2 regions of the Tardiphaga sp. 42S5 genome follow, and region 2 is predicted to be linked to the other one. Evidence: predicted binding sites of a transcription regulator. Region 2 holds the regulator's gene; the other holds the start of a gene.
What was found. The regulator PhoB, encoded in region 2, activates phosphate uptake and scavenging genes when phosphate is short. The targets are predictions, from matches to a motif close to TGTCATNNANCTGTCAT.
Positions count from the first base shown of each region.

Region 1 (14,619 bases), 2.8 Mb from region 2:
GCAGCCGACGTTCAACGGCAATCCACGGCGCTAGCCAGATATGTCCGTCAAGCTAGTGCGGATGACCACCGAGCCTCCGGATCGCCTTGCGCAGCCGGGCAGGTCATGCATCGCCAGATGGTGCGCCAGCGTGATCCTGGTTGTCTTGCCGCTTACTGCGGGCACGGTGTCGCCGGCCCGGTCTCAATTCCTGCTGCCGGCCCGTACCGACGTTCCTGTGCTTGCGCCGCCGAAACCGTTGACGCGCGCCGATCTGCCGCCTGTGGAGCGCGGCGAACGCGCGGGCACTGGGTTCTTCGTCGATGAAGCCGGCCATATGCTGACTGCGCGTCATGTCGTGCAGGCCTGCGGTCGCATCATGGTGCAGAAAGAGGGACGCACCAGCGCGGCACGCTTGGTGGCCGTCTCGACTCCCTACGACCTGGCCTTGCTGAAGACCGCGAAGACGCGCGGACTGGCTGCAACCTTTCCACGCAGCGTCGTGTCCGCGCCCAGCGGCATCGTTTTCGTCGCCGATTACGTGAATTTGCCGACATCGCTGGCCCGGGGAGCGATGCTTGCCAACGCATCCGTGGGCACCACCAATGGAAGCGACGAAGCTGGGCATATCGCGCTCAATACCAACATCACCTTCGGCGCGAGCGGCGCGCCGGTTCTGGACTCGCGCGGGCTGGTCGAAGGCGTGGTCAGTCGCAAGACCGCCGTCAATCGCGTGCTCGCAGTCGGCGCCGGCGGAGCCAAGGCATTTCTGGCCGCCAGCAATGTGCGGTTGCAGGAGGACGATCGGCCTCAGATCAGCGGCTCCGCATCGCGGGCGCATCGTGCGGCAAGCATTTCCGCACGCATCATTTGCATGAATTAGAGGGCGTCACCATGAAACGAACGCGCGGTTCTTTCACGGGAGCCTTAAGGACGGGCAAGCTCCGGGCGCTGCTTGCCTCGGTCGGCCTGATTACCATCGCGGCATCGCCGGCGGTCGCTCAAGGCATCGACTATCGCAGCCCCGAAGCCGCGCCGCCGGCATGGGGACAGTTTGCCAAGCTAGTGAAATACAGGTTCGAAGAATGGATTTCCGCCGATGAAGCGATCGCCAATCGCTTTCGCTCCTGGCTGAAAGAGACCAATGGCACCCAGAACGGTGCGCCTGCATCGCTCGTCGTCAAGGCCTGGCTTAACCCCGATGGCACCGTTGAACGGGTATCATTCGCGCCGTTCAAGGACGAGCGCGCCAACACCGATCTGCGCACCGTTCTGACCCGCGGCAATATTGGCGAAGCGCCGCCGCCAGAGATGTTGCAGCCGATCAACCTGCGCTTCTCGCTCAATCTGTCGAAAGACTAGCCAGGAACCGGAAGTGAAGCGAGGACGCCTGCAGTTCGCTAAGCCGTCCATAAAGAAATGCGACGTCGCAGTTTCATTCTCGACTCTATCTTTCCTGGAACATTTGATTATTGCGCGGACCGATTCAAGTCATTGTGCAACCTGGACGTTGGACTGTTCTCGTCCAATCTCGGGTGGTCGTCTATCTGTAATAATTGATCTCTAAGAGATTAAGTATGATCGGTGCGTTCGGATGCGCCGTCTTGTTGGGCGAAACGGCCTACCCGAATTGCTCGTGATCGCGACGGATGTACGAACATCAGATTGCCTATCCGTGGCGAGAAGCGCTTTCGAAAGTTTCGCAGCGGTCTTATTCAGGCTGTCGGCGATTGGTAGCCGTGGCGATCATGACGCTGACGGTTGCAACCGTTGTCTACGCGAAAGACGATCGCCTCAGTTTCGACATCCCCGCGCAGTCGTTGGCATCCGCGCTGGACGCCTATGTGACCGCGACGAATATCGAGACCTTCTACGATAGTGAACTCGCGCGGACGCGGCGATCGACCGCAGTGAAAGGTATCCTGGCTCCTGATGTAGCGTTGCGCGTCTTGCTGGAAGGGACCGGGCTGACCGAAGTATTGACCGGAAAGGCCTTTGCGGTCGTGGCAGCATCGCGGCCGACACAATATGGCGGTGCGCGACTTTCCGAATTCGGCCCATATTATAACGCCTTGCAGGTCGGTGTGGCGCGAGCATTCTGTCGTCATGTGGAGACGACTCCCGGGGACTATCGAGCGGTCATTCGATTCTCCGTCGGTTCGTCCGGCGAGTTGCAGGGTCTCAACCTGCTCAGCTCCACCGGCGAGATTCGATCATCGCCGACGAGTTGCGCGGCGTGAGCTTCGACGCGCCGCCGCCGAGGCTGCCGCAGCCGGTGACAATGGTGGTCGCGCCGCGTGCGGCCGAAGCGACCGGAGATTGCGATGGCGGCGCTTCAGATCGTCAATGCCGCGAACATCCAGGTGCAGGGCTCATCTTCGGGCATTCCGACGGTGCAGGCGCCAAGCATCACCGCGGCACTGTCGAGTTCGAATGCCACGGCGGCGACGCAACAGACTGCCACGCCGACGCAGACCACCACCAACAATCCATCGGTCATCATCGTCGAAGTGCTCGGCTATGGCGGCGGAGAAGGCTCAACGCCAGCCGACAGCGAGGACTTGAAGCGATCGAAGCGAAGCGAGCGCAGCTACGACCACAACAGCGCATTCCAGGTCGTCGGCGTCGGCGAACTGAACGAAACGGAGAAACAGAACCTCAGCATGTCCGAGCGTCAGTCGCTAAACACGCGGTAAGATGCAGGGCGAATGATCGATCTGGGGAGGCCATGGTCGTCAGGCGCAATGTCTTGGAGCCGTTGTTTGACATGTCAGTGTCACAGACGGGGCCTACATCAGCGCTGATGTGATAGTTGCAGATGGGGAGGGCGGACGTGGCACCGGGGGCGCGTTTGTCGATCTGGGCTCGTGCCTGGTCTGGCCGTGCGTCGCTAATAGGTCTCGTTTTGTTGCTGTCCAGTCACCCCCTCGCTGCGGAAAGCAGGATCGATCGCGTGCGCGTTGATGCGACGCAGGAAGACGCCGGCGTCAAGTCTGTCATGCTGGATATTCCGTCGCAGGCCCTGGACGTCGCGCTCAAGGCATTCGGTGTCGCCACGCAGGTTGCGTTGTTTTACGAAACTGGCGTCGTCTCCGGGCGGCGTTCGTTTCCGGTACATGGCGAATATCCGGTGGACGCCGCGCTGCGGGTGATGTTGAAGGGGACTGGCTTGTCGAGCACGTCGTTTGATCGCGGCACGATCACCATTCTTGCTCCAGCACCAAGCGATGTGGCATCCCATGTGAAACGGACAAAAGCGGGGCTCGCGGAGTTCTCGTCCTATCTCGCTCTGGTCCAGCAAAGCCTTGATCAGGCGTTTTGCCGCGCACCCGTTGCTACGACCGACCCGGACGATTTTGTCGCGCGGGTCTGGATATCTCCGGCGGGCAACGTGCAGCGCGCGGAGCTGCTGCCGGGAACCGGGATTGACGCGCGTGATCGTGTCTACATGTCCGCGCTGACGCGGTTGTCGATCGGCGCGCCGCCGCCGGCCGCCATGCCGCAACCGATCAATCTGATGCTCATGCCGAAAAAGTCGCGGGGGTCGTCGGCTTGCATGATGCAGGGAACGGAATCGCGATCCGCTGCCCATGAGTAATTCCGCGGATGTCACCCTGCTACGACAGATGCTGGTCGGCGAGTATGACGATCTGCGACGGCGACTCACGCGTCGGCTCGGATCCGAGGATGTTGCAAGTGACGTATTGCAGGAGACTTATCTGCATCTCGAGCGTTCCTCGCTGATGAGCGTCATCGAAAGTCCGAAGCGCTATCTGCTGACGATTGCCACCAACATTGCGCGGATGCGCTTTCGCCGCGAACGCCGCCTGACCAGCCTGTCCGAGTTGGATGAAGCGCTCGGCTTTGTCGATGAAGCGCCCGATCCGCTGAGCAGCCTGGAAGCCCGGCAGGAGTTGGAGGCCCTCAAGGCGGCGTTCGACGAACTCTCTCCGCGTCGGCGCTACATCCTGTTTGCCTCGCGGCTGGAAGCGCGCAAGTTGCGCGAGATCGCCGACGAATTGGCCGTCTCGCAGCGCCTCGTCGAAAAAGAACTGAAAGCAGCACTGATGTTTTGTGGCGCGAAAGTGAGCCGCGACGTGATCCGGAGATTCGGTCCGGGCGCGCGAGAAGCATCTTCCTTGGAAGTGTTACCCGTCGCGGCAATACGCGAAGACCGTCATGACGATGCCGAATGAGACAACACCGATGAAGATTGCGTCCGTTGCCGATGATCGTCCTGTGGACCTCGGTCCGGTCAGGCAAGAGGCCTATGACTGGATCGTGCGTTTCATGGCCGGGCATATGACACCGGCAGATGTCGCCGTCATGAAAGCTTGGTATCGGCAGAGCCCGGAGCACAGGAGCGCTTATGCCGAAGCGCGGCGGGTGTGGCAATCGCTCGGGCCGATCGCCAGCGAGAGCCGCCGCAGCGCGGACGACCGGCAGGTGATTCCGATGGCGCGTGCCGCTCCGCGGCGGTCTCCGGCGATGCCGAGCCGGCGGTTGTTCCTAGGAGGAGCGTTGGCGGCTGCGTCGGTGGCATGCGTCGCGATCCGCCCCCCGCTCGATCTCTGGCCGTCCTACACCGAGCTGATGGCCGATTACCGCACCGGCGCGGGCGAGCGGCGGCAGGTTCAGCTGTCCAATCATGTCGCGCTCGACCTGAATACAAAAACCAGCATCGCAGTCCGAACCCAGTCGCCGATGGCGACGGAGATCGAAATGTTATCGGGGGAAGCTGCCATTTCAACGGCTGCATCTGAATCGCCGTTGACGGTGGTTGCGGCGAACGGACGCGTAATCACGACCAATGCCGAATTCAACCTGCGATGCGACGGCGGGCAGGCGTCCATCAGCTGCCTCAAGGGCCAACTTAACGTTGCGCGCGATGGTCAGTCCATGGCGCTTACCGATGGTCAGCAAGTTACATACGGCAGCCAAGGCATGGGCGCTGTCGCCGCAATCGATCCGGCCAGCATCACGGCATGGCAGCAGGGCGTGCTGACATTCGATGCGACACCGGTGCATCAGGTGATCTCCGAGCTCAATCGCTATCGCCCGGGACGCATCGTTCTGATGAATGGCGATATCGGACGGCGCTTGCTCAATGCCCGCATCAAGATCGCCGAGACCGACAAGATCATCGTGCAGATCGTCCAGATTTTCGGCGCAAAAGCCCGCGAATTGCCTGGCGGTGTCGTGTTCCTGACATGATGGCTGGTATCCGCCGTCGGATGACGTGGCCGCGGTCGGAATAATCTTTACGAAACCTGAAAAAGTTGTTCGGTCGTCGTCGGCGCCATTCATCCCGGGCTTAGAAGTGTCGCGAAATGGCGGTGCTGCCGGTTTGTAATCCGTTATCGAGAAGGCGCCAGCATGTCAGTCCAGCACACTCGCCAGCACACGCGTCCGAAGCAGGCGTATCGCGGCCTCGGGCATAGCGCTTTGTTGGCTGGGGCCAGCGTGGTCGCATTGCTGGCCACGTCGTTTGGCGGAGCGGATGCGCGCAGTCTTGGCGGCGGCAGTTCGAGTGGAGCGCCGACGTCGGCGGTCAATGTCGCGACAGAGGCGGCTCAGGCGCGGGCGCAGCAAGCCGCGCAAATCGGGTCGCAGGCGATGATCCGTGCAGCGAGCGCCATGCAGACCATGCGCAACCTGCAGCAAGCGGCGCGTGCGGCTGCGATGGCGACCGCAACAGGCGTGCCGAACGGGCTTGCGCCGGGTGGTCTCGTCGTCGCGCCCGGTGCAACGTCGGGCAGGACCGATGGCGGTGCGGGCCTGTGGCAGGGTGCCAACCTGCCGACGCAGACCACATCGGGCGAACGAACCGAGGTCGTGGTCAAGCAGAACGAAGCCAAGGCGATCCTGACCTGGGACGAGTTCAACGTCGGCCGCGAGACAGACCTGCGGTTCGACCAGAGCGCTGGCAGCGCGAATTCCGCAAGCTGGATCGCGCTGAATCGCGTGCTTGATCCGTCGCTGGCACCGAGCCAGATACTCGGTACCATCAAGGCCGAGGGACAGGTCTATGTCATCAACCGCAACGGCATCGTGTTCGGCGGTTCGAGCCAGGTCAACGTCCACACTCTGGTGGCGTCGTCGCTGAACCTCAGCAACGCGCAGTTCATGGCAGGCATCAACACGGTCATTGCCAGATATAATAACAACAACTCCACAATCGTTTTGCAGACCTTCGGCGATATTCCCGCAAGTGTGGAGCCTACGGCAGCTCCTATCGTGTACGGCAGGACGCCGGGAGACATCACGGTCGAGGCCGGTGCGCTGATCGAGAGCCAGGTCGGCGGTAAGGCCATGATGTTTGCGCCGCATGTCATCAATGCCGGCACCATCCGGACGCCGAATGGCCAGACGCTGCTCGCCGCCGGCGAAAATGCGTGGCTGTTCGACCCGTTTACTTTTGATGCGACCAGCGCTGTTCGCGGTCTGGATGTCACGACATCGTCGCCAATGCGCTTCTCCATGAACTACAGCGACTTCGATGGGACCTATGCGCTACCCGCGGTGAGGTTGATTTATGCTTCCGCGATCGCCGAAATGGACGCCCGTGCCGCCGACATAGGCTACAGTATCTTGAACAGCGGCGTGGTCGAGGCCGCCCGTGGCAACGTCACGATGGTGGCTCGTAACGTCGCCCAGAACGGGGGCGCGTTTGCCTCGACGGCGCTGAACAACCAGGATGGCTCAATCATTCTGCACGGCTGGAGCCAGGGCTTCGTCGGACATAACGGCGATAGCTATGCCCTGAATCGCTGGCGAGCCGGCACGCTGACACTGGGATCGGACAGCGTCACGACCGTGGTGCCGGACTTGACCGACACCAGCGCCATAGAGCTTTCGGCCGTCGATACGCGTTACCGCGCCGGCAGCATCGATCTACGCGGCAACCTGATCGACATCAGAGCGGGTGCCACTGTAGTGGCGCCGTCGGGCACCATTTCGGCGATCGCGAGCAAGATACCCAATATCGCCGTCGAACCGCTTGACGGAGAAAAGTCCATCGCCGATGGCAGCCGACTTTACATTGGCGAAGGGGCGTTGTTGAGCGTCGCTGGCCTGCGCGATGTGTTGTTGACGATGGAAAGCAACACGGTGAAGGCCGAGCTGCGGATCAACGAATTGCGCGACAGCGTACTCTATATCGACTCCTGGCTGCGTGGCGCGACCATCTACGTCGACAAGCGCGTCGAAGGTACATTCGTCGATGGGCCGATGGCCGGCGTGAACTGGATCCAGAACAAGGACGGCAGCTACAAGATCGGTAGTTGGAAAGGCACGCCGATCGGCGATGTCAGCGGCTGGATCGGCACAGGCTCGACCAATCTCGCTGAACTATCGACCGTTGGCGGCAGGATCAACCTGAAATCGAGCGGTGACATCGTTGTCCGTGCCGGCGCGATGCTCGACATCGCCGGTGGCTCGGTTCGTTACGCCGACGGTTACATCACCACGACCAAGCTGCTCGGGGCCGACGGCCGAATCTACGATATCGGGGCGGCAATGCCCGACCGGCAGTATGTCGGCCTGGCAGGCGGGTTCTCGCGCTATCACGCACGGATCAACGTCACGGAAACCTGGAGTTCGATTTTCGACCGGCACAACGGCAGACGGTTCGAACAGGGCTATTCGGAAGGCCGCAACGCGGGCAGCATTTACATCTACAACGGTGCGGGCTTTGCCATGGAGGGCGAACTCGACGGCCACGTCATTACCGGCGAACGGCAGGCGGCCGGCGGTAAGGCCGCGGCAGGCGGCCTTTTGCAGATCGGTGGCGGGAGTCCGACAAAGGACAATCCGTGGCTGACGTCGAACGTGATCGTCACACGATCGCCCGTTCACCTCGCGGATGACTTCGATGTCAATTCCATGCTGCCAACGACCTATTTCGATTCTACGACGCCACCGCCATTGGCTAGCCGTGCCAAGACCGTTTGGCTCGATTCCGGAATGCTCAACCGGTCGGGGATGGGAAAATTCAACCTGTTCTTCGACAGGTCGTTCGTGCAGGAAGCGGGCGCCGACCTTGATCTGTCGCCGGGCGCCGAATTGAACATCAGCACGATCGGATCTCCCTCGACGGGGAGTCTTGGTACGATTGCGATCAACGGCAACATTCGTATCGCCGGCGGCAAGATCAGACTGTTTGCGGACGACAACATCGTGATCGGCAATCGCGTAACGCTGGACGTGTCCGGCCAGTGGATCAACGAATATAGTAACGGCGCGGCGACACTCGCACCGAAGATCAACGGTGGCGAGATCAAGATCCAGATCGACCCCAATGCGACGATTCTCGGATTTGACGGCAAGGTCGGTATCGCCAGGACGGCGCTGTTGGATGTCTCCGGCGGCGGCTGGCTCAAAAAACTTGGCAGCAAGCAGAAGCTGCAGTTTGGCGATGCCGGCGCCATCACGCTGAGTAACCTTGCCACCAGCGTGGCGGATATCGATCTGCGTGCTTTCGCCGCCGGATCGGGCGGTTCGTTTACGATCAGCGCAGCGGGCAGTGTCCAGATCGGCGGGATCGTGCCGACGGATCCGGCGAACAGCTATCTGCCAGCGACATTGCTGGCCGAACGCGGCTTCCGGTCGGTGCAGATCGAAGCGCAGGACAACGTCACCTTCGCCGAAGGTGCGGCGATCAGTCAGATCCCAGTCAACATCGATCTCGGCACCGATTTCGTCTCGGCGCCTTCCGGAACAAAGCTGGCGGATATCGGACGGATTCGCGTGCTCGACCTGCCGGAGCGCCTGGCGCGTAAATCCGCTTCGCTGACCGTCACGGCACCCAGGGTCATCACGGTTGGAACAGGAACGACGCTGACGACCGACGTCAAAGGCAGCATCACCCTTGCTGAAAACACCACTGCAGCCGTTCCTGTTGCCAGCGGCACGGTAGTCGTCAATGGTCACATCGATGCGCCGGCAGGCACCATTTCGATTTCCGCTACGACGCTACGCGTTGCGCCCGATGCACAGTTTACTGCGCGAGGTCTCGCCGCCATTGCGCCGGACTTCAAGACCGGTTTGCTCGGCGGAAGTGTGCTTAACGGTGGCGCCATCCGTCTGACGGGCGCGATGAATCTGGCATCCGGCGTGCTGATCGATGTGTCGGGAACAACTGGCGTGATCGACGATCCCCAGCACGGACGCGGCAGCGACGCGACGGTCTCGCTGGCGAGCGATGGCGGTGAGATTTCGTTGCAGGGTGGAACCCTCGCTTCGTCCTCGATCGCGGCCAGCTTGCAGGCCAGAGCGGGCGGTCCCGGTGCGGCCGGCGGCCGACTACGCATCTACAATCCGTCGTTGGCCGGCGCCGGCAACGTGCCGTCGTCGAGCCTGTTCGACGCGATCAGTCTGATCGGTGCCAACGGTATGAACGTGACGGCATCGATCGGTGCGATCAACGGTGGCGGCTTCTCCGCTATCAATCTCTCCACAATGTTGGGCCTGATGATCGGCAACGGCGCCGTGATGGATGTGCCGACTGCGGCGGTCACGGTATTTGGAACGATCATTGCCGCCAATCCGGCTGCCAGCGGCGAAATTCGTGCCGGTATGCTGTCGCTGAATGGCGGCCTGAGCGCCACCAGCGCCGCGGCAGGGACTGGCTCACTTGTGCTGAGAGCAGGCGTTATCGATGCCACGCTCGCGGTGGTGCGCGGCTATGCCTCGACGATATTGATCGCCGGCGACCTGCGCTTGCGCACGCCGGAGGTCACTGTGAGAGGCGAGACCCTGACGGGGGTGAGCGCGCTACTGGATACGGTCGGTACGCTGACGCTGCAGGCCGGGCAAATCTATCCAACAACACAGACCACGGCGACTGTCTCTGCCACCGAGAGGATCCTCGTCCGCGCCAACGGCGCTCCAACGGCGGCACTGTCGGCTGGCGGCAACCTGACGATCAAGGCGCCGGACGTCGATATCGGCGGTACCGTCCGGGTGCCGTTCGGCTCGCTGACATTGTCCGCGTCCAATTCGGTCACGCTTGGGGCCGGTGCCGTGGTCTCGGTGTCTGGCGACGGAATGGACCTGCCTTATGGTGTGCTGCTCAACCGTGAGAACTGGGCCGTGCAGATCAGCAGCGCGGGCAATCCGCCGACCGTCCTTTCGGCGCTGCCGGAAAAGAAGATTATGCTCGACGCGCCGTCGGTAAACGTCGCGGCGGGATCGACCATCGACATCCGCGGCGGCGGCAACCTGCACGCGTCGGAATTCGTGGTCGGCAGCGGCGGTTCGCATGACATCCTGGCGATGCCCAACACCTATGCCATCATGCCGGCCTTCGCGTCGGCAACGGCGCCCGCGGGCACCGTGGGCAGCGGCGTGTGGCTGGCCGGCGGCAATGGTCTGGCAGCCGGGTGGTACAACCTGATGCCGGCGAAATATGCGCTGATGCCGGGGGCGTTCGCGGTCCAGATGGTCGCGGGCAGCGCCGGGAAATCGATCCCGACATCGACCAGGCTGCCCGATGGCACGCTTCTGATGTCCGGCCGGTCCGGCAATGCGGTGAGCGGGGCATCTGATGTTCAGGCCTCGAACTGGCGGGTGATGAGCGGCAGCGTGGTTCGCGCCTACAGCGAATACAACGAAGCCAGCGCCAACACGTTCTTTGCGTCGGAAACCTTCCGGACAACGCAATATCGCCTGTCGGCGCTCACCCCGGCCATTCCTGACCGTCCAATGGACGGCGGTTCGGTGGTCTTCAAGGCTCGCCGGGATCTGACCCTGGACGGACAGCTTCTCTCGCAAGCGGCTGACGGCGGTCGCGGCGGCCTGGTCGATATCTTTGCGACCAACATCGCCGTGGTCGGTGCCGGACAGGATCGCTCGGGCCTTGCCGGCTATCTGATCATCGACTCGGCGCGGCTCAGCAGCTTTGGCGCAGCCAGCCTGTTGCTCGGCGGCACCCGTAGCAATTCCATCAACGGCGTTGCGCTGACCGTCGGTGCCGGCAACATCATCATCCGCAACGACGCCGGCAGTGCGCTGACCGGCCCCGAGATCATCCTCGCCGCCACCGACACCATTGCGATCGCGGACGGCAGCGTGCTGCGCGCCCAGGGCGCATCCAGCAGCTACGACAGCGATCTCACCATCGTGCCGCAGGTTGCAACCCCGGCGCGCGACTATGGCGCACTGATTCGGCTGTCCAACGGCAGTGCGGTCAACGTGCTGCGCAGCAATGTCGATCAGACAGCAACGGGCACCGTCACCATCGGCGCCGGCGCCGTGATCGACGGCGGCAATGCCCTGATAGTCGATGCCACCCGCAACACCACGCTGTCCGGCTCCGCGCTCGTCCTGGCGAAGGACATCACGCTGTCAGGCAACAGCATCGGATTCGGCGGCGGCACTGGTCTTGTGTTCGATGCCAATGGCTTTGCGCAGTTCAATCGCGCCGAAAATCTGACCTTGCGCAGCTACACCAGCATCGATTTCTACACCGGGATCGATTTTGGCGCCGCCGGTCTGCGATCGGTCACGCTGGATGCAGCCGCGCTTGTCGGACGGAGCACGGGCTCGGTCGTCCTCAATGGCGACACCGTGGTATTGCGCAACAGCAGCGGCAGCTTTGTCGATCCGCTCGTTGCCGATCAGGGAATGCTGGAGCTGAGCGCCAATCGGCTTGTGCTCGGCAGCGGCGCCAAGAATTTCCGCGGCTTCGGCACCGTGGCGCTGACGGGACGCAGCAGCATCAGCGGCCAGGGCGTCGGCAGCCTCAATGCCGGTACTGCGACCGTCAGCCTCTTCGCGCCTCTCATCACCGGGCAGAAGGGCGCCAACCAGTCGATCGCGACAGGCGGAAGCCTTGTCGTCGCCGGCGCGGATGCCGCGCTGGTACGCGACGCGGACAGCCTCGGCTCGCGCTGGGCGTTCAGCGGCGGCCGCATCGAATTCGGCGGCCGCGTCGATGCCATCGGCGGCATCGTGTCGCTGACCGCGACGTCGGGCGACGTCAACGTCCTCGATGGCGCGATGATCGATGTCGGCGGCTTCAGCAAGACGTTCAATGACGTCACCGCGTCCGCCAATGCCGGCACCATCAACCTGGCTTCGGCCGGCGGCAGCGTGATCGCCCATGTCGGCTCGGTTCTCAAACTGGCCGCGGCGACCGGCGGCGATGCAGGCACCCTTGCGGTGACATCGGGGGGCGGAACTGTCGTGCTCGGCGGCATCGTCCATGCGCAGGCGGATGCGGGCAAAGGCGGGTCATTTGCGCTCGACGTCGGCACGCTCACCAACTTCGCAGGCCTGGCGCAGCAGCTGGAAGCTTCCGGCTTCACGCGCTCGCAATCATTCCGTGTCCGCACGGGCGATGTCGTGCTCGATGGCAGCAGCCGGGCAGCAAGCTTTTCGCTCAGCGCCGATGCCGGCCTTGTCACCATCACCGGCAGCGTCGATGCCAGCGCCGCATATGGCGGCAGCATCGCGATCGCCGGCGGCGGCGGTCTGACCATGCTGGCGGGATCGAGCCTGAGCGCGCGCTCAACCACCGCGCTCGGCAGCGGCCGGGTGGTGCTCGAGGCCGGCAATGGTACGCTGGATGTCCGCGGCGGCAGCATCGACGTCTCCGGCGGCGATGGCGGCAAGGTGCGCTTCCGCGCCCTGCAGAAGTCAGCCCATACCGACGTCATGGTGAGCAATCTGGCGGCGGTCATCACCGGCGCGCGTTCGGCGGTGCTGGAAGCCGTCGCCGTCTACACCAGCACCGACGGGAGGGTCGAATCCCAGTTGCTGCCCGGCGCCCCCGGCATCCCAGGCGCCATCGTCGATGCCGGCACATTCATGGTGGCGGCGCCCGGCATCGCAGCGCGGATTGTCCCGGGCATCGACGTGATGGCCGGCATCGAGATCCGCAGTGCCGGCGATCTGTCGCTGACCTCCGACATCGATCTTGCCAATACGTTCGCGGCCCATGAAAGCGGCCTGACGCTGCGCGCAGCCGGCAATCTGACCATTGCCGGCAATATCAGCGACGGCTTCAGCAGCGCCGTCCGCACGGGTGCGGTGCTGCTCGATCAGGCCTCCTGGGACATCCGGCTGGTCGCCGGCGCCGACCTCGGCGCGGCCAGCGCGCTGACGGTAAAACCGCTGGGAGGTCTGGCGGCCAACAGCGGCACGCTGACCGTCGGCGCGGCATCCACCGGCACTCAGGTGCGCACCGGCATCGGCGATATCGCCGTGCGCGCCGGCCGCGACATCAGCCTCGCGCACTACCAGTCCGTGATCTACACCGCCGGTCGCAAGGACAATGTCGGTTATGCGGGCTTCACCGCGCCGGGCGCTGCAGTCTACGGCGTGCTCGGCGGTCATCTCGGCATCGAGGCCAGTGGCAGCATCAGTTCGGTGCTGCCTACGATCATGACCAACAACATGGTCATCAGCGACTGGCTGAAGAAGGAGGGCAACGTCGGAGCAAACCTGCGCTTCACGCAGCAATCGCAATCGACCTGGTGGGTCGACCATAGCGCCTTTATCCAGGGCGTCGGCGTGCTCGGCGGCGGCAACGTCAACGTTCGGGCCGGCGGCAATCTCGACAACTTGATGGTGGCGGTGGCCACCACCGGGCGTGTCACCGGCGGCGTCACCGCCGACGACGGCGTCGTGCATATCGACAATGGCGGCGCGATGAACGTCGCCGCCGGCGGCGCCATCAAGGCTGGCTACTACTATGTCGCGCGGGGGACGGGGAGTATCGATGCCGACACCTTCGCTATCGGACGTCAGGTCCTGTCAATCATCACCAGCCCCGCCTCGTGGACGACTTACGACATCGCGCCGGTGTTGGCGCTCGGCGACGCGCGTCTCGACGTTCACACCGCGGGGGAGCTGCGTCTGCAGACGGTGATGGATCCGCTGATGGCCTTCGATCGGAAAAAGGGCGCCAATGCTCAGGCCCTGATGGTCGGCGAAACCGGCGACAGTCGTCTGAACCTGACCTCGTTGGGGGGCGACGTTACGCTGGTCAACCAGATTAACTATCTGTCACAGGATGTGACTTCCGCAAGGGCAACTACGCCCAACGTCCTTGCCTTTCTGAACCAGTTTTCCGGCAATCTGTATCCGGCACAGACCCGGATTGCGTCGCTGAGTGGTTCGATCAGCAATCTCGGCCGTATTGCAACATTGCCCGGCGCCACCTCCGACCTGACGATGCTGGCGTCGCAGGACATCACCGCTGGCATGATCGTGATGGCCCGCGCTACGCCCGGAATGTTGCCGTCCTATCTGCGCCCGTTTGGCGGGGCCACGCTGCAGCTCAACACCAACACGCGGTTCTCCGAGACGCGGTTTCTTGACATCCTGCGCAATCCGATTGATCCGCTGGTCGATTTTGGTGGCAGCAATGCGTATTTTCGTAGCATCAATAATCCAGACGTCCTGACCAATGCCGGCGACATGGAGCCGAGCCGGTTCTATGCGCTGAATGGAAACATCCTCCGCGGCGCCGGACGCATCCTGGCCGGCGAGGTTGTCAAGACCGAGAACACCATCACCACCAACGAGCAAGTCTGGATGTCGGCTGGCAAGGATATCCGCGACCTCAACCTGAACCTGCGCAATTTGCGTTCCACCGACGTGTCGTGGCTGAATGCCGGCAATGACTACATCCAC
Region 1 is NZ_CP139027.1:4,777,536-4,792,154, reverse strand. Features, by position in the region: gene SFY93_RS22360 (hypothetical protein) at 1-34, shown strand, start outside; gene SFY93_RS22355 (S1 family peptidase) at 62-862, shown strand; gene SFY93_RS22350 (hypothetical protein) at 874-1,341, shown strand; gene SFY93_RS22345 (STN domain-containing protein) at 1,728-2,219, shown strand; gene SFY93_RS22340 (hypothetical protein) at 2,304-2,675, shown strand; gene SFY93_RS22335 (STN domain-containing protein) at 2,978-3,577, shown strand; gene SFY93_RS22330 (RNA polymerase sigma factor) at 3,570-4,175, shown strand; gene SFY93_RS22325 (FecR family protein) at 4,159-5,193, shown strand; gene SFY93_RS22320 (filamentous hemagglutinin family protein) at 5,356-14,619, shown strand, end outside.
Region 1: the regulator PhoB is predicted to act here: its motif matches at 2,743-2,759, upstream of SFY93_RS22335 (STN domain-containing protein).

Region 2 (14,619 bases):
CGCAGGACGTCGAATGCACGGATTTTACAGGTGGAGTGCCAAATGGTGGCCCGGGCTCATCCCGCTTGCCATCCTTTGGGTGGTTGCTGCCTGGGTTAGCACGATTCCGCTTGAAACGGATTTAACGGCGCACAGCACTGCGGCGCTGAAAAACACGATCCTCGACAAGAGCCAGATCACGGTTGCCGGCCGTGACGTATCGTTTTCTGCCGAAGCGTTTTCCGAAGATGGTCGCCGCAGTGCGGTCTCGTCGGTCGAGGCCACGCCGGGCGTTCGCCTGGTCAATGACGAAACCCGTCTCGTCGCCGAGGCGAAGCCGTTCGTCTGGGTCGCGGAGCGCGACAATGTCCGCGTCACGCTGTGGGGCACCGCGCCATTGCCGGCCAGCAAGGTGCGAATTGTGGAAGCGGCCCGCGCCGCACTCAGCGGAACCGAGGTCTCCGACCGCATGGGCCTGAAGCGCGGCGCGCCGCCGCGGTTCGATGCCGCAGCTGTGCTGTTGCTTGATCAGGTCGCCAAGCTGAAGGAAGGCAAGGCGGTAATTTCGGACACCAACGTCAGCCTCTCCGGCATGGCGCGCGATCTCGGTGGCCGCGAAGCCATTGCGGCCGCGTTGAAGAATCTGCCGGAAGGTTTCACGGTCGCGGCCAATGACGTCAAGGCGCCGCCCTATGTGTTCCAGGCCAACAAGGATCCGGTAACGAATACGCTGACGCTGAGCGGCTATGTCCCGGACAACACCATCCACGCCGCGCTTGCGTCGGCTGCCGGACGCAAGTTCGGCAATGAGAAGATCGTCGACAACCTGAAAGCCAGCATCGGTGCGCCCGGCGGTTTTGCCGCAGCGGTGACGACGGCATTGGGTGCGCTCTCACGCCTGTCGACGGGCACGCTGGTGGTGTCCGACCGCGAGGTGAAGCTGTCAGGTGACGCACTCTACGAAGTCGCCGCCGACCAGATACGCGCAAGTCTGGCGCGCGAGCTCCCGCAGGGTTGGCAGGCCAAAGCCGAAGTATCGGTGAAGCCCGCCGCGGCGCCGGTCGATGCGAGCGTGTGCCAGCAGCTCTTTGCGCAGAACCTGACCAAGGGCCGCATCCGGTTCGAGCCCTCCAGCGCCAGCATCAATGTGGATTCCGCGGGCTTGCTCGATCGCCTCGTGGAAATCGCCATGCGCTGTCCCAATGTCCGGGTCGAGATCGCCGGTCACACTGACGGTGATGGCGACGCAGCGTTCAATCAGTTGCTTTCGGAAAAGCGCGCGCTCGCCGTCGAAGAATATCTCGTGAAGGCCGGCCTGCCGGCGGACCGTTTCTCCACCATCGGCTACGGCAGCACCCAACCCATCGCCACCAACGATACCGACGAAGGCAAGCTGCAGAATCGCCGGATCGAATTCGTCGTGAGGCAAGCGCCATGACCTATCTTGCGATGTTTCACTGGGGCTGGCTGCTCGGGGCGTTCCTGATCGGCTTCTGCATGGGCTGGATCGCCGTGGTCTATCGGGGGCGTTCGGTGTCGCGGGTCTGGATCCAGCGTCTGTCGGTGATCGCCGCGGTCATCGTCGGCATCGCGATTGCCAAGGTCGTGCCCGGCCGCTTCGGCTACTGGCTCGATCTCGGCCTCGCATTGTTCGGCTTCTATCTCGTCGGCTGCGCCATCGGATCATGGCTGCGCGACATCGTGGTGACCCGGCAGCACGCTCGCGCGACCTGAGGTCTGTGGTGCTTGCCGCTGCCGTCTTTTTTATCAACGTCTCGCCGCCAAATCGGCGGCATGAGGTCACGAAAGCCTCATTGTCACGTGAGACGCGTCAGGACGTCGGCATTTTGCCGCAGTGAATGCGCCCGAGAGGCTGGTGGTTTGTTAGGACTGACCTAATATACTGATGTGGCTTGTTTTTATTCACAGTCGGCGAATTCCACTTTGCCGCAAAACGCGCTACGACGGTTGTGCCGGAGACAACTGATGTGGCGGTTCCGCCGAGGCTAGTCTGACTTCCTGGTCCAGATCTCTCTGGTCAGGGGATCGCATTCGAGGTTGAGATGCTGGAAGCAATACGCAGGGCGATCTCGTTTCTGCGCGAGAAGCAAATCCTGCACAAGCTCGGTGTCTTGATCAGCGTCGCGGTGATCGGCATCGCCTGCTACATGCTGTATCACAAGCTACGCAACATCGACGCTGCTGCCGTTTTCCATGCCATGACCGAGACCGAGCCGCGGCTGATTATGTTGTCGGCGCTGTCGGTTGCCGCCGGCTATTTCACGCTGACATTCTATGACTGGTTCGCCGTGCGCACGATCGGCCGCCGCGACGTGCCTTACCGGATCAACGCGCTGGCGGCCTTCACCAGCTATTCGATCGGCCACAATGTCGGTGCCAGCGTCTTCACCGGCGGCGCGGTGCGCTATCGCATCTATTCGGCCTGGGATCTCAGCGCCGTCGATGTCGCCAAGATCGTGTTTCTGGCTGGCCTGACCTTCTGGCTGGGCAATCTCGCGGTGCTCGGCATGGGCATCGCCTATCACCCGGAGGCGGCCAGCGCGATCAACCAGGTGCCGCCATGGATGAACCGCATCCTGGCCTATATCATCCTCGCCGGCCTCGTCGGCTATGTGGTCTGGGTCTGGATGAAGCCGCGCAGCGTCGGCCGCGGCCCATGGTCGGTGGTACTGCCGGGTGGCCCGCTGACCTTGCTGCAGATCACCATCGGCATCATCGATCTCGGCTTCTGTGCGCTGGCGATGTATATGCTGGTGCCCGCCGAGCCTGACGTCGGTTTCGTCGTGGTCGCCGTGGTATTCGTCTCGGCCACCTTGCTGGGTTTCGCCAGCCATTCGCCCGGCGGTCTTGGCGTGTTCGACGCCGCCATGCTGGTTGGCCTCGAAATGATGGATCAGGAAAAGCTGCTGGCTGGCATGCTGCTGTTCAGGGTGCTTTATTACCTCGCGCCGTTCTTTATATCAGTCATGTTACTGACGCTTCGCGAGCTTATTATCGGTTCGCGATCGAAAAAGCTGCAGGCGGTCGCGGCGGACGCCAAGCCCGGCGTCGGCCACCCGCTCAAGGAACATGGTCGCTCCGGCGCCTGATATACGTTCGCATTCGCAGCAGGAAGAGATCCGGTTCAGATGGCCATTGAAGCTTCTCCATCGACCATGTTTTCGCCGTGGCCGGACCGGCTGCGGCATTCGGCGATCATCCTGCTGGCCGCCGGCCTGGCGCTGGCCGCACTGGTGTTTTTCGGCGAGTTGTCGCCGCTGCGCGCGGGCATCGTGTTCGTCTGCATCGCCGGTGCGGCGCTAGTGCCGTGGCGGCTGCATGACGTGGTGACGGCGCGCGACGAGGCGCTGGCCGCCAATCCTGTCGAGGCGCCCGCGGTGCGTGCCATCATTGCCGGAATTCCCGATCCCGCCGTGCTGCTCGACCGCGCCGGCCGCGTCATCCATCTCAATGCCGCAGCGGCGCAGCTCGCGCCCGCGTTGCGCAAGAACGAACTGGCGCAATTCGCGCTGCGCTCGCCGGAGATCATCACCGCCTTGCGCGAGTCCATCGCCACCACCGAGCCGCGCCGCGCGACTTACCTCGACCACGTTCCGGTCGATCGCTGGATGGAATTGATGATCACGCCGGTGCCGGTTCCGACTGCCTTTGGCGGCACCGACACCTGCATGCTCATGACGTTCCACGACCAGACGCCGCTGCGCCGCGTTGAGGAAATGCGTGCCGATTTCGTTGCCAATGCCAGCCACGAGCTGCGCACGCCGCTGGCGGCGCTGTCCGGCTTCATCGATACGCTGCAGGGACCTGCCAAGGACGACGCCAAGGCGCGCGAGCGCTTTCTCGGCATCATGCATGCGCAGGCGACCCGCATGGCACGGCTGATCGACGATCTGCTGTCGCTGTCGCGCGTCGAACTGTCGGCGCATGTGCGGCCGGATACGCTGGTGGATATTCTCCCGATCATCCGTCAGGTCGGCGACGGGCTGGAGCCGCTGGCCAACGAGCGCAACGTCAGGATCGAAATGGCGCTGCCGGAGACGCCGGTGTCCATCGCTGGCGATCGCGAGGAATTGCTCCGGCTGTTCGAGAACCTGATCGAGAACGCGCTGAAATACGGCGCATCCGGCGGCAAGGTCGACGTGTCGTTGACCACGGAGTCGACCTCGGAGGGTGTGCCGGAAATCCGCGTCGCCGTGCGGGACTATGGCCCGGGCATCGCCCCCGAGCATCTGCCGCGCCTGACCGAGCGTTTCTACCGGGTCGATGTCGGCGACAGCCGCGCACAGGGCGGTACGGGCCTCGGCCTCTCGCTGGTGAAGCACATCCTGAACCGGCACCGTGGCCGGCTGCTAATCGAAAGTGTGCCGAAAAATGGCGCGACCTTCACCGCGGCCTTTCCGCAGGTAAAGACGCCGCCGACCCCTCCTACCTCCGCCGCGTCCTGACGCCTTAAACTCCCTTCGTTCTCCTGCGCCCATAGCGACCGCCCTCGGGCGGTCGGGCATCGCTGGCTTCGCTCAGACAGTCAAAAAAGCCCTGGCGGATGGTGCGGCATTGCGTCCGATCACCCTCAATATCGTACCCGCCGCTGTCATACGCGCGCATGCGCGCGAGGCCGGATTCCGCCTGCTGAAACATATTGTTAACCCCTGTGACGGCGGATTTTGACGGCCTGGCATGACCCTTATGGCAGGGCATTTTCGATGTCATTTGCACGGTAAAATTATCCGCGGAGGCAGAAAAACAAAGCATTTACAGATGCTTGGTGCCGTCATCCAAGTGTCACGGAACTATCATAAAAGCACAATCGACCACCCCTAAACGGGCGGCGTGAGCACAACTGGCGCATCCGGCGCGGTCACTCACGAGATTGGAGACATCCCATGAAATTCCTCAAAGCGATCGTCGCTGCCGGCCTCGTTGCCGCCTCGACCTCGGCATTTGCCGCCGACATCACGGGTGCCGGCGCAACCTTCCCGTTCCCGGTCTATTCGAAGTGGGCCGACGCCTACAAGAAAGAGACTGGCAATGGTTTGAACTACCAGTCGATTGGTTCGGGCGCCGGCATCAAGCAGATCCAGGCCAAGACCGTGACCTTCGGCGCCACCGACGCGCCGCTCAAGGCTGAGCAGCTCGAGAAGGACGGCCTGGTTCAGTGGCCGATGGTGATGGGCGCGATCGTTCCCGTCGTGAATCTCGAAGGCATCGCCTCGGGCGAGCTGGTTCTCTCCGGCGAAGTGCTCGGCGACATCTATCTCGGCAAGGTCACCAAGTGGGATGACGCTGCCATCGCCAAGCTGAACCCGAAGCTGAAGCTGCCCTCGGCCGCCATCACCGTCGTTCGTCGTTCGGACGGTTCGGGCACCACCTTCAACTTCACCGACTATCTGTCCAAGGCCTCGGCTGACTGGAAGACCAAGGTCGGCACCGGTACCGCCGTCGAGTGGCCGGTTGGCGTTGGCGCCAAGGGCAATGAAGGCGTTGCCGGCAACGTCGGTCAGACCAAGAATGCCATCGGTTATGTTGAATATGCTTACGCCAAGCAGAACAAACTGACCTATACCGGCATGGTCAACAAGGCTGGCAAGACCGTGCAGCCGACCGTCGCGGCTTTCCAGGCTGCTGCGTCGAACGCCGATTGGGCCAAGGCTCCTGGCTACTACGTCATCCTCACCGACCAGCCGGGCGAAACCTCGTGGCCGATCACTGCCGCGACCTTCATCCTGATGCACAAGACCCCGACCGACAAGGCGGCCTCGGCTGAAGCGATCAAGTTCTTCAAGTGGTCGTTCGAGAAGGGCGCCAAGATGGCTGAAGAGCTCGATTACATTCCGATGCCGGAACCCGTCGTCAAACTGATCGAAAAGACCTGGTCGGCTGACATCAAGAGCTGATCCGGTGTGTGGGCGGAGGAGAGGGGCATCTCTCCTCCGTTTGCTGCAGGGCTGAATTTCTCTCTTCTTCTCTTCTGACTTAGCGCCCTGACAAGCCCCTCCAGGGCAACGCGTTTTGGGGTATTGTAACAATTACAGGGGACTGGCGTGGCAGACATGGCCGTACAGAGCTCTTCGATGGACGCTGCCGGACCTTATGATCGTGCGAAGGCTTTGAATGCCTTCAAGACCGGGGACCAGGCGTTTTATTGGATCACCCGCATCTCGGCGCTGTCCGTTTTGTTTATTCTCGGCGGCATCATTCTGTCGCTCATCGTTGGTGCGTGGCCGGCGCTCCGCGAATTCGGCTTCTCGTTCCTGACCACGCAGCGCTGGGCACCGTCGGCTGATCCGCCGGTGCTGGGAGCGCTCGGCCCGATCTACGGCACGCTGATCACCTCGGTGATCGCGATGGCTATCGCCATTCCGGTCGGCATCGGCATCGCGATCTTCCTCACCGAACTGTGCCCGAACTGGCTGCGCCGCCCGATCGGCATGGCGGTCGAGCTTCTCGCCGGTATTCCCTCGATCATCTACGGCATGTGGGGCTTCTTCGTGCTCGGCCCGTTCCTGGCCAACCATGTGCAGCCGTTCATGATCAGCGCCTTCGAAGGCGTCCCGGTCCTCGGCGTGATCTTCGCCGGCCCGCCGTCCTATCTCTCGCTGTTCAACGCGTCGCTGATCCTCGCCATCATGGTGCTGCCCTTCATCACCTCGATCTCGGTCGACGTGTTCAAGACGGTGCCGCCGGTGCTCAAGGAAGCTGCCTACGGCGTCGGCTGCACCACCTGGGAAGTCGTCCGCAACGTCGTCATCCCCTATACCCGCGTTGGTGTGATCGGTGGCGTCATGCTGGCGCTCGGCCGTGCGCTCGGTGAAACGATGGCGGTGACCTTCATCATCGGCAACTCGTTCCGGATCACAGGCTCGATCTTTGGCCCGGGCACCACGATCTCGGCAGCGATCGCCAGCGAGTTCGCGGAGAGCGACGGTCTGCATCAATCGGGTCTGATCCTGCTCGGTCTCCTGCTGTTCGTGCTGACATTTTTCGTGCTCTCGGCAGCGCGTCTGATGCTGCTGCGTCTGGAAAAGAAGGCGGGCAACTAATATGAACCCGATTTACGCTTCACGCCGTCGCAACGACATGATCATCCGTGGGCTCTGCATGGGTGCCGCTCTCTTTGGCGTCACCTGGCTCGCGCTGATCCTGTTCACGCTGTTCTACAACGGTATCGCCGGCATCAGCCTGCAGATATTCACCCAGAACACGCCGCCGCCCGGCTCCATGGAAGGCGGCCTGCTCAATGCCATCGTCGGTTCGATCATCATGACCGTCATCGGCGTCGGTATCGGCGCGCCGCTCGGCCTGTTTGCCGGCACCTATCTCGCGGAATACGGCAAGCACGACAAACTCACCTCGGTGATCCGCTTCATCAACGACGTGTTGCTGTCGGCCCCGTCCATCATCATCGGCCTGTTCGTTTATGGTGCGGTGGTGGTTCCGATGGGCGGCTTCTCGGCTCTCGCCGGTTCGCTTGCGCTCGCCGTTATCGTGATCCCCGTCGTGGTTCGCACCACTGAAGATATGCTTGGTCTCGTGCCGAACCCGCTGCGCGAAGCGGCCTCGGCGCTCGGTCTGCCGCGCTCCCTGGTCATCAAGCGGATCGCCTATCGTGCAGCCCGCGCCGGTCTCATCACCGGCGTGCTGCTGGCGACCGCGCGTGTCGCCGGTGAAACGGCGCCGCTGCTGTTCACCGCGCTGAGCAACCAGTTCTTCAGCCTCGATCTCACCAAGACGATGGCCAACCTGCCGGTGACCATCAACAACTTCGTGCAGAGCCCCTACGAGTACTGGAAGCAGCTCGCCTGGAGCGGTGCCCTGATCATCACCTTGACCGTACTTGCCCTTAACATTGGCGCGCGCATTCTCGGCGCCGAGAGGACAGCAAAATGAGTGAGCTTTCTGTGTCGTCTGGCGTTCCTTCCGTCTCGATGCCGCCGCCGTCGGCCCTGCAGGGCGAGACCCGTCCCAAGGTCACCGTGCGCGACCTGAACTTCTACTATGGCGAACACCACGCTCTGAAGAAGATCAACCTGACGTTGATGGCGAACCGTGTGACTGCGTTCATCGGCCCGTCGGGCTGCGGCAAGTCCACGCTGCTGCGCATCTTCAACCGCATGTATGATCTGTATCCCGGCCAGCGCGCCGAAGGTCAGCTCATGCTCGACAACCAGAACATTCTGGATCCAAAGCTGGACCTCAACCTGCTGCGCGCCCGCGTCGGCATGGTGTTCCAGAAGCCGACTCCGTTCCCGATGACGATTTACGAAAACATCGCCTTCGGTATCCGCCTCTACGAAAAGATCTCCAAGTCGGAGATGGATATTCGCGTCGAGAGGGCGCTGCGCGGCGGTGCGCTGTGGAACGAAGTCAAGGACAAGCTCAACGCGTCGGGCCTCAGCCTGTCGGGCGGTCAGCAGCAGCGCCTGTGCATCGCGCGCACCATCGCGGTGCGGCCGGAAGTGATCCTGTTCGACGAGCCGTGCTCGGCGCTGGATCCGATCTCGACCGCGAAGATCGAGGAGCTGATCGACGAGTTGAAGGATCAGTACACGATCGCGATCGTGACCCATAACATGCAACAGGCTGCCCGCGTCTCCGACAGCACAGCCTTCATGTATCTCGGCGAGTTGATCGAGTTCGATCAGACCAACAAGATCTTCACATCACCGACCGATCGCCGCACCCAGGATTACATCACCGGCCGCTTCGGCTGACGCGACATATTCGCGGGAGGAATTTGAGATGGCTTTTGAACACACCACCAAGGCTTTCGACGACGATCTGCAGGAGCTGACCCGTCTCGTCGCCGAGATGGGTGGCCTCGCGGAACGGCAGATCGTCGAATCCGTCGATGCGCTGATCCGCCGGGACGTCGCGCTCGGTGCGCGCGTCGTCGCCACCGACGCCGAGATCGACCAGTTGCAGCGCACGATCGAAGAGCGCGCCGTGCTGACCATCGCCAAACGCCAGCCGATGGCTGTCGATTTGCGCGAGATCGTCGGCGCGCTGCGCGTCGCCACCGATCTGGAACGCATCGGCGATCTCTCCAAGAATATCGGTAAGCGCGTCAATGCACTCGACAGCGACTTCCATCCGCTGAAGCTGATCCGCGGCCTCGAACACATGACCGACCTCGTGACCACCCAGGTCAAGGCCGTGCTCGACGCCTATGCCGCACACGATCTGCCCGCTGCGATGACGGTGTGGAAGGGCGACGAGGAAATCGACGCGATCTGCACCTCGCTGTTCCGCGAACTCCTGACCTATATGATGGAAGACCCGCGTAACATTTCGTTCTGTATCCACCTGATGTTCTGCGCCAAGAACATCGAGCGGATCGGTGACCATGCCACCAATATTGCGGAAACCGTGTTCTACATGATCGAGGGCCAGCAAATCCTCGACAAGCGCCCGAAGGGCGACATGACCACATTCGCGAATACGCCGACGGTCTGAAGCATGATCCGGAAAAGTGGGAGCCAGTCTTCCGCAAGGATCATGATCTAAAGGCTTTTCGGACCTCACTGAGGATATTGACCATATGGCTGTGAATGCACGCATTCTGGTGGTGGAGGACGAGGAAGCCCTCACGACGCTTCTTCGCTACAACCTCGACGCCGAAGGCTATGATGTTGAAACCGTCGCTCGCGGCGACGACGCCGACACCCGCTTGAAAGAGCGGGTGCCGGATCTCGTGGTGCTCGACTGGATGCTGCCGGGCCTGTCCGGCATCGAACTGTGCCGCCGCCTGCGCGCACGGCCCGAAACCAAGGCATTGCCGATCATCATGCTGACGGCGCGTGGCGAAGAGAGCGAGCGCGTTCGCGGTCTCGCCACCGGTGCCGACGACTACATCGTCAAGCCGTTCTCCGTGCCGGAGCTCCTGGCCCGCGTGAAGGGCCTGCTCCGTCGTGCAGCTCCCGAGCGTCTCGCCACCGTCCTGGCGTTTGGCGACATCGAACTCGACCGTGACAAGCGCCGCGTCGTGCGCTCAAGCCGTCCGATCGATCTCGGTCCGACCGAATATCGCCTGCTGGAGTTCTTCCTGGAACATCCGGGCCGCGTGTTCAGCCGCGAGCAGTTGCTCGACAGCGTCTGGGGCCGCGACATCTATATCGACGAGCGCACCGTCGACGTGCATATCGGCCGCCTGCGCAAGCTGCTCAATCCCGCCGGTGAGCCCGATCCGATCCGCACCGTCCGCGGCGCCGGCTACGCGCTGGACGACCGCTTCGACAAGGCGGCGGAGTAGGTATCTTCCTTCTCCCCGCCTGCGGGGAGAAGGTGGCCCAGCATAGCGCAGCGACGCCGGGTCGGATGAGGGGGACTCTCCATCGCCTTCGGAGTCTGTGGAGCGCCCCCCTCACCCGACGCCCTCATGCGGACGCCGACCTCTCCCCGCAAGCGGGGCGAGGTTAGAAGCCCCCAAACAAAAAATGCCCGGCTCATCACCGGGCATTTTCATTTGGCTTAGATGCTTTCCAGCTCAGCGCGTCGGCTTCGGCACTGCGCGGCGGCGATCGCTGGCCGGCTGATAAGCGATGCGCGAGTGATGCGCGCAATAGGGGGCGCCGGCCAGGGCCTTGCCGCCGCAGAAGTAGAAGTCCGCGCTCGACGGATCGCCGATCGGCCAATGGCAAGTGGCTTCGTTGAGTTCGACCAGCGACAGGCGCTGGCTGATCGGCACAATGTTGTCATAGGCGATCGGATCGGGCTCGGCCTCGATCTCGTAATTATGGGCCAGCGCGGTATTGCCGCGTGCCATCGGGCGGGCGACACGTACCATCTGCTGGGCCGGGCGCGCCTTGCGCTGCCGCGGAGCTGCCGAGGAGGGGCTCTTGGCACGGCCGGACAGGCCAAGGCGGTGAACCTTGCCGATCACGGCGTTGCGGGTCACGTTACCGAGTTCCGCAGCGATCTGGCTGGCGGAAAGGCCGCCTTCCCAGAGTTTCTTCAACTGTTCGACGCGATCGTCGGTCCATGTCATTACCGTCATCGCCGTTTTCCCTTCGTGAGCGCCGGCCTGACCGGGCAGCGCTGCGAGTTGAGACTTCAAAAATCCCTGCGGTCAGAATCCTTTAGCGCTCACCGGGCGCGAATTTCGCGTCCGGCTGTTACGCCGCACTGGATGTGTCAAAAGGATCTACCGCCGCACGAGATGTCGTATCCGACGAGGCAAAAGCTACAATATGCCGTGACTCGCGCGCAAGAGTCGGGCATGCCGCGTCCACATGCTTCTGCAAGTAAAGCTGCAAAATCGGCTTTTTCTGCGACTCCGTGTGACTCGAAAGCCGCAGTGCGCGGTTGACAGTCTTCACAGCACACATAGAATAATGCCCACGTGCCGCCCGAGAAGGGCGGCACGTTTCGTTTCTAGGGTCCGTTGTTCGATTTCGTACAATTGTCATCGACGTGGACGCCGTCTTTTCGATCGGATCGGTTATGACCAGCAACGCAACGTCCTCGCCCCTCTCTCAGGCTCACTTGCTGCCTGTTTTCGCGCGTGCGGATGTCGCTTTCGAGCGCGGTGAGGGCGCGTGGCTGATTGGAACCGATGGCGAGCGCTATCTCGATTTCACCAGCGGCGTGGCCGTGAACGCGCTCGGTCATGCGCATCCGCATATGGTCGCCGCGCTGCAGGAGCAGGCCACCAAGCTCTGGCACATGTCGAACCTGTTCAAGAGCCCGGACGGTGAACGCCTCGCCGCGCGGCTGTGCGAACAAAGCTTTGCCGACTTCGTATTCTTCGCCAATTCGGGTGCGGAAGCGATGGAATGCGCGATCAAGGTGACCCGCCACTATCATTTCTCCAAGGGCCACCCCGAGCGCACGCGCATCATCACCTTCGAAGGCGCGTTCCATGGCCGCACCCTCGGCACGCTCGCTGCGACCGGGGCTGCCAAATATCTCGAAGGCTACGGCACGCCGCTCGACGGCTTCGATCAGTTGCCGCTCGGCGATATCGAAGCCGTGAAGAAGGCGATCGGTCCGAACACCGCCGGCATTCTCATTGAGCCGCTGCAGGGTGAGGGCGGCGTGCGTGCGCCGAGCAACGCGTTCTTCGGCGCGCTGCGCGAACTCTGCGACAAGAACGGCATTCTGCTGATCTTCGATGAAGTGCAGACCGGCATGGGCCGCACCGGCGAGTTGTTCGCCTATCGGCGCATCGGCGTGACGCCGGATGTGATGTCGCTGGCCAAGGCGCTCGGCGGCGGCTTCCCGATCGGCGCGTGCCTCGTTACGGCGGAAGCGGCCGAAGGCATGGCGCCCGGCTCCCATGGTTCGACCTTCGGTGGCAATCCGCTGGCGGTCGCTGCCGCGAATTCCGTGCTCGATATCATGCTGAAGCCCGGTTTCTTCGATCACGTGAAGAAGATGTCGCTGCTGCTCAAACAGAAACTCGCGGGCGTGGTCGACGGCCACCCTGATGTGCTCAGCGAAGTGCGCGGCGAAGGTCTGCTGATCGGCCTCAAGGCCGTGGTGCCGGCTGGTGATCTCGTGGCCGCATTGCGTGACGCGAAGCTGCTGACCGTCGGCGCCGGCGACAATGTCGTGCGCTTCCTGCCGCCGCTGATCGTCAGCGAGTCCGAGATAGAGCAGGCCGTGCAGCGGCTGGAACAGGCTTGCGTGGCCCTCGGTTCATCCGCCAAGACGCACGGAGCCGTGTGATGAGCACGTCACCGCGGCACTTCCTCGATCTCACGGCCGTGCCGGCCAGTGAGTTGCGCAATATCATGAACGCGGCTGCCGCCATGAAGGCGAAGCTGAAGGGGCGGGATGGCTCGAATGCCGAGCCCGATCGTCCGCTCAAGAACAAGACGCTGGCGATGATCTTCGAAAAGCCCTCGACGCGCACCCGCGTGTCGTTCGAGGTCGGCATGCGCCAGCTCGGCGGCGAAGTCGTGATGCTCACCGGCGCCGAAATGCAGCTCGGTCGCGGTGAGACCATCGCCGACACCGCGCGCGTGCTGTCGCGCTTCGTCGACATCATCATGATCCGTATTCTCAACCATGACTCGCTGATGGAGCTCGCCGAGAATGCCACCGTGCCGGTCATCAACGGCCTGACGCGCTTCTCGCATCCCTGCCAGGTGATGGCGGATGTCATGACCTATGAGGAGCACCGGGGTCCGATCAAGGGGCGCACCGTGGCCTGGACCGGCGACGACAACAACGTGCTGATGTCCTGGGCGCACGCGGCCGAGCGCTTCCAGTTCAAGCTCAATATCGCGACGCCGCCGCAGCTGTCGCCGAAGAAGCCGTTCAAGGACTGGGTCAAGGCGACAGATGCGCCGATCACCTTCAGCGACGATCCCGATGCGATGGTGAAGGGCGTCGACTGCGTCGTCACCGACACCTGGGTGTCGATGGGCGACAAGGACGGCGAGACCCGCCACAATCTGCTCAAGCCCTATCAGGTCAATGCGCGGCTGATGTCGCTGGCCAAGCCGGACGCACTCTTCATGCACTGCCTGCCGGCGCATCGCGGCGAGGAGGTCACCGACGAGGTGATCGACGGTCCGCAGTCGGTGGTGTTCGACGAGGCCGAAAACCGTCTGCATGCGCAGAAGGGCATTCTAGCTTGGTGCCTCAACGCGGTGGCGTGAGACAGCACGGAGCTTTCCTTCTTCCCCTCTCCCCTTGCGGGAGAGGGTGCCTGAGCAAAGCGAGGGCGGGAGAGGGGGAGCGGCAAAGCGCGGTGTTTGTGGCGTCCCCTCTCCCGTCTCGAACATGCTTCGCATGTTCGATCCACCCTCTCCCACCTGGCGAAGCTTCGCTTCGCGCGGGGGAGAGGAGAAAAAGTCGTGCGTCACCTGGATTTCCCGGTTCCATCGCCCCCTTTCACTTGCGGCCCTCCGCCCCCAAATAGAGCGCCATGACCCCATCAAATCCAAATCTCCAGCCCGACGCCCCCATCCGCGCGCCGTCTTCCGTTCCGGTCGATGACGCGGTGCTGCCCTTCGAGGTTGCCCCGCTCGATCTGCGCGGGCGGCTGACGCGGCTTGGTCCGGCACTCGATGAACTGCTCGCCAAGCATGATTATCCCGCGCCAGTGGCCAAGCTGCTCGGCGAGGCCATCGTGCTGACGACGCTGCTCGGCTCCTCGCTGAAATTCGACGGCCGCTTCATCCTGCAGACCCAGACCGACGGTCCGGTGTCGCTGATGATCGTCGACTTCCGCGCGCCCGATAAAATGCGCGCCTATGCGCGGTTCGATGCCGAGCGCCTTTTGCCCGGTCTCGGCACCGCGGCGCTGCTCGGCAAGGGCCATCTGGCGATGACCGTCGACCAGGGGGCGGATATGAGCCGCTATCAGGGGCTCGTCGCGTTGAATGGCGGCACGCTGGAAGATGCTGCGCATGAATACTTCCTGCGCTCCGAACAGATTCCGACCAAGGTGCGCCTCGCCGTCGGCGAGGAATGGCGCAGCGGCGAGGAAGGCGGCCCGACACATCGCTGGCGCGCCGGCGGCATGCTGCTGCAGTTCCTGCCGAAGGCGCCGGAGCGCGTGCAGCGGGATCTCCATGCCGGCGATGCGCCGGACGGCGCGAAGGTGGATGCTGTGCCGGAAGATGACGCCTGGGTCGAGGGCCAGTCGCTGATTGGCACCGTCGAGGATGT
Region 2 is NZ_CP139027.1:1,225,399-1,240,017, forward strand. Features, by position in the region: gene SFY93_RS05735 (OmpA family protein) at 14-1,417, shown strand; gene SFY93_RS05740 (hypothetical protein) at 1,414-1,713, shown strand; gene SFY93_RS05745 (lysylphosphatidylglycerol synthase domain-containing protein) at 2,043-3,089, shown strand; gene SFY93_RS05750 (ATP-binding protein) at 3,129-4,445, shown strand; gene pstS (phosphate ABC transporter substrate-binding protein PstS) at 4,884-5,894, shown strand; gene pstC (phosphate ABC transporter permease subunit PstC) at 6,042-7,040, shown strand; gene pstA (phosphate ABC transporter permease PstA) at 7,042-7,887, shown strand; gene pstB (phosphate ABC transporter ATP-binding protein PstB) at 7,884-8,711, shown strand; gene phoU (phosphate signaling complex protein PhoU) at 8,740-9,453, shown strand; gene phoB (phosphate regulon transcriptional regulator PhoB) at 9,545-10,249, shown strand; gene SFY93_RS05785 (GcrA family cell cycle regulator) at 10,484-10,993, opposite strand; gene SFY93_RS05790 (aspartate aminotransferase family protein) at 11,440-12,666, shown strand; gene argF (ornithine carbamoyltransferase) at 12,666-13,604, shown strand; gene SFY93_RS05800 (Hsp33 family molecular chaperone) at 13,874-14,619, shown strand, end outside.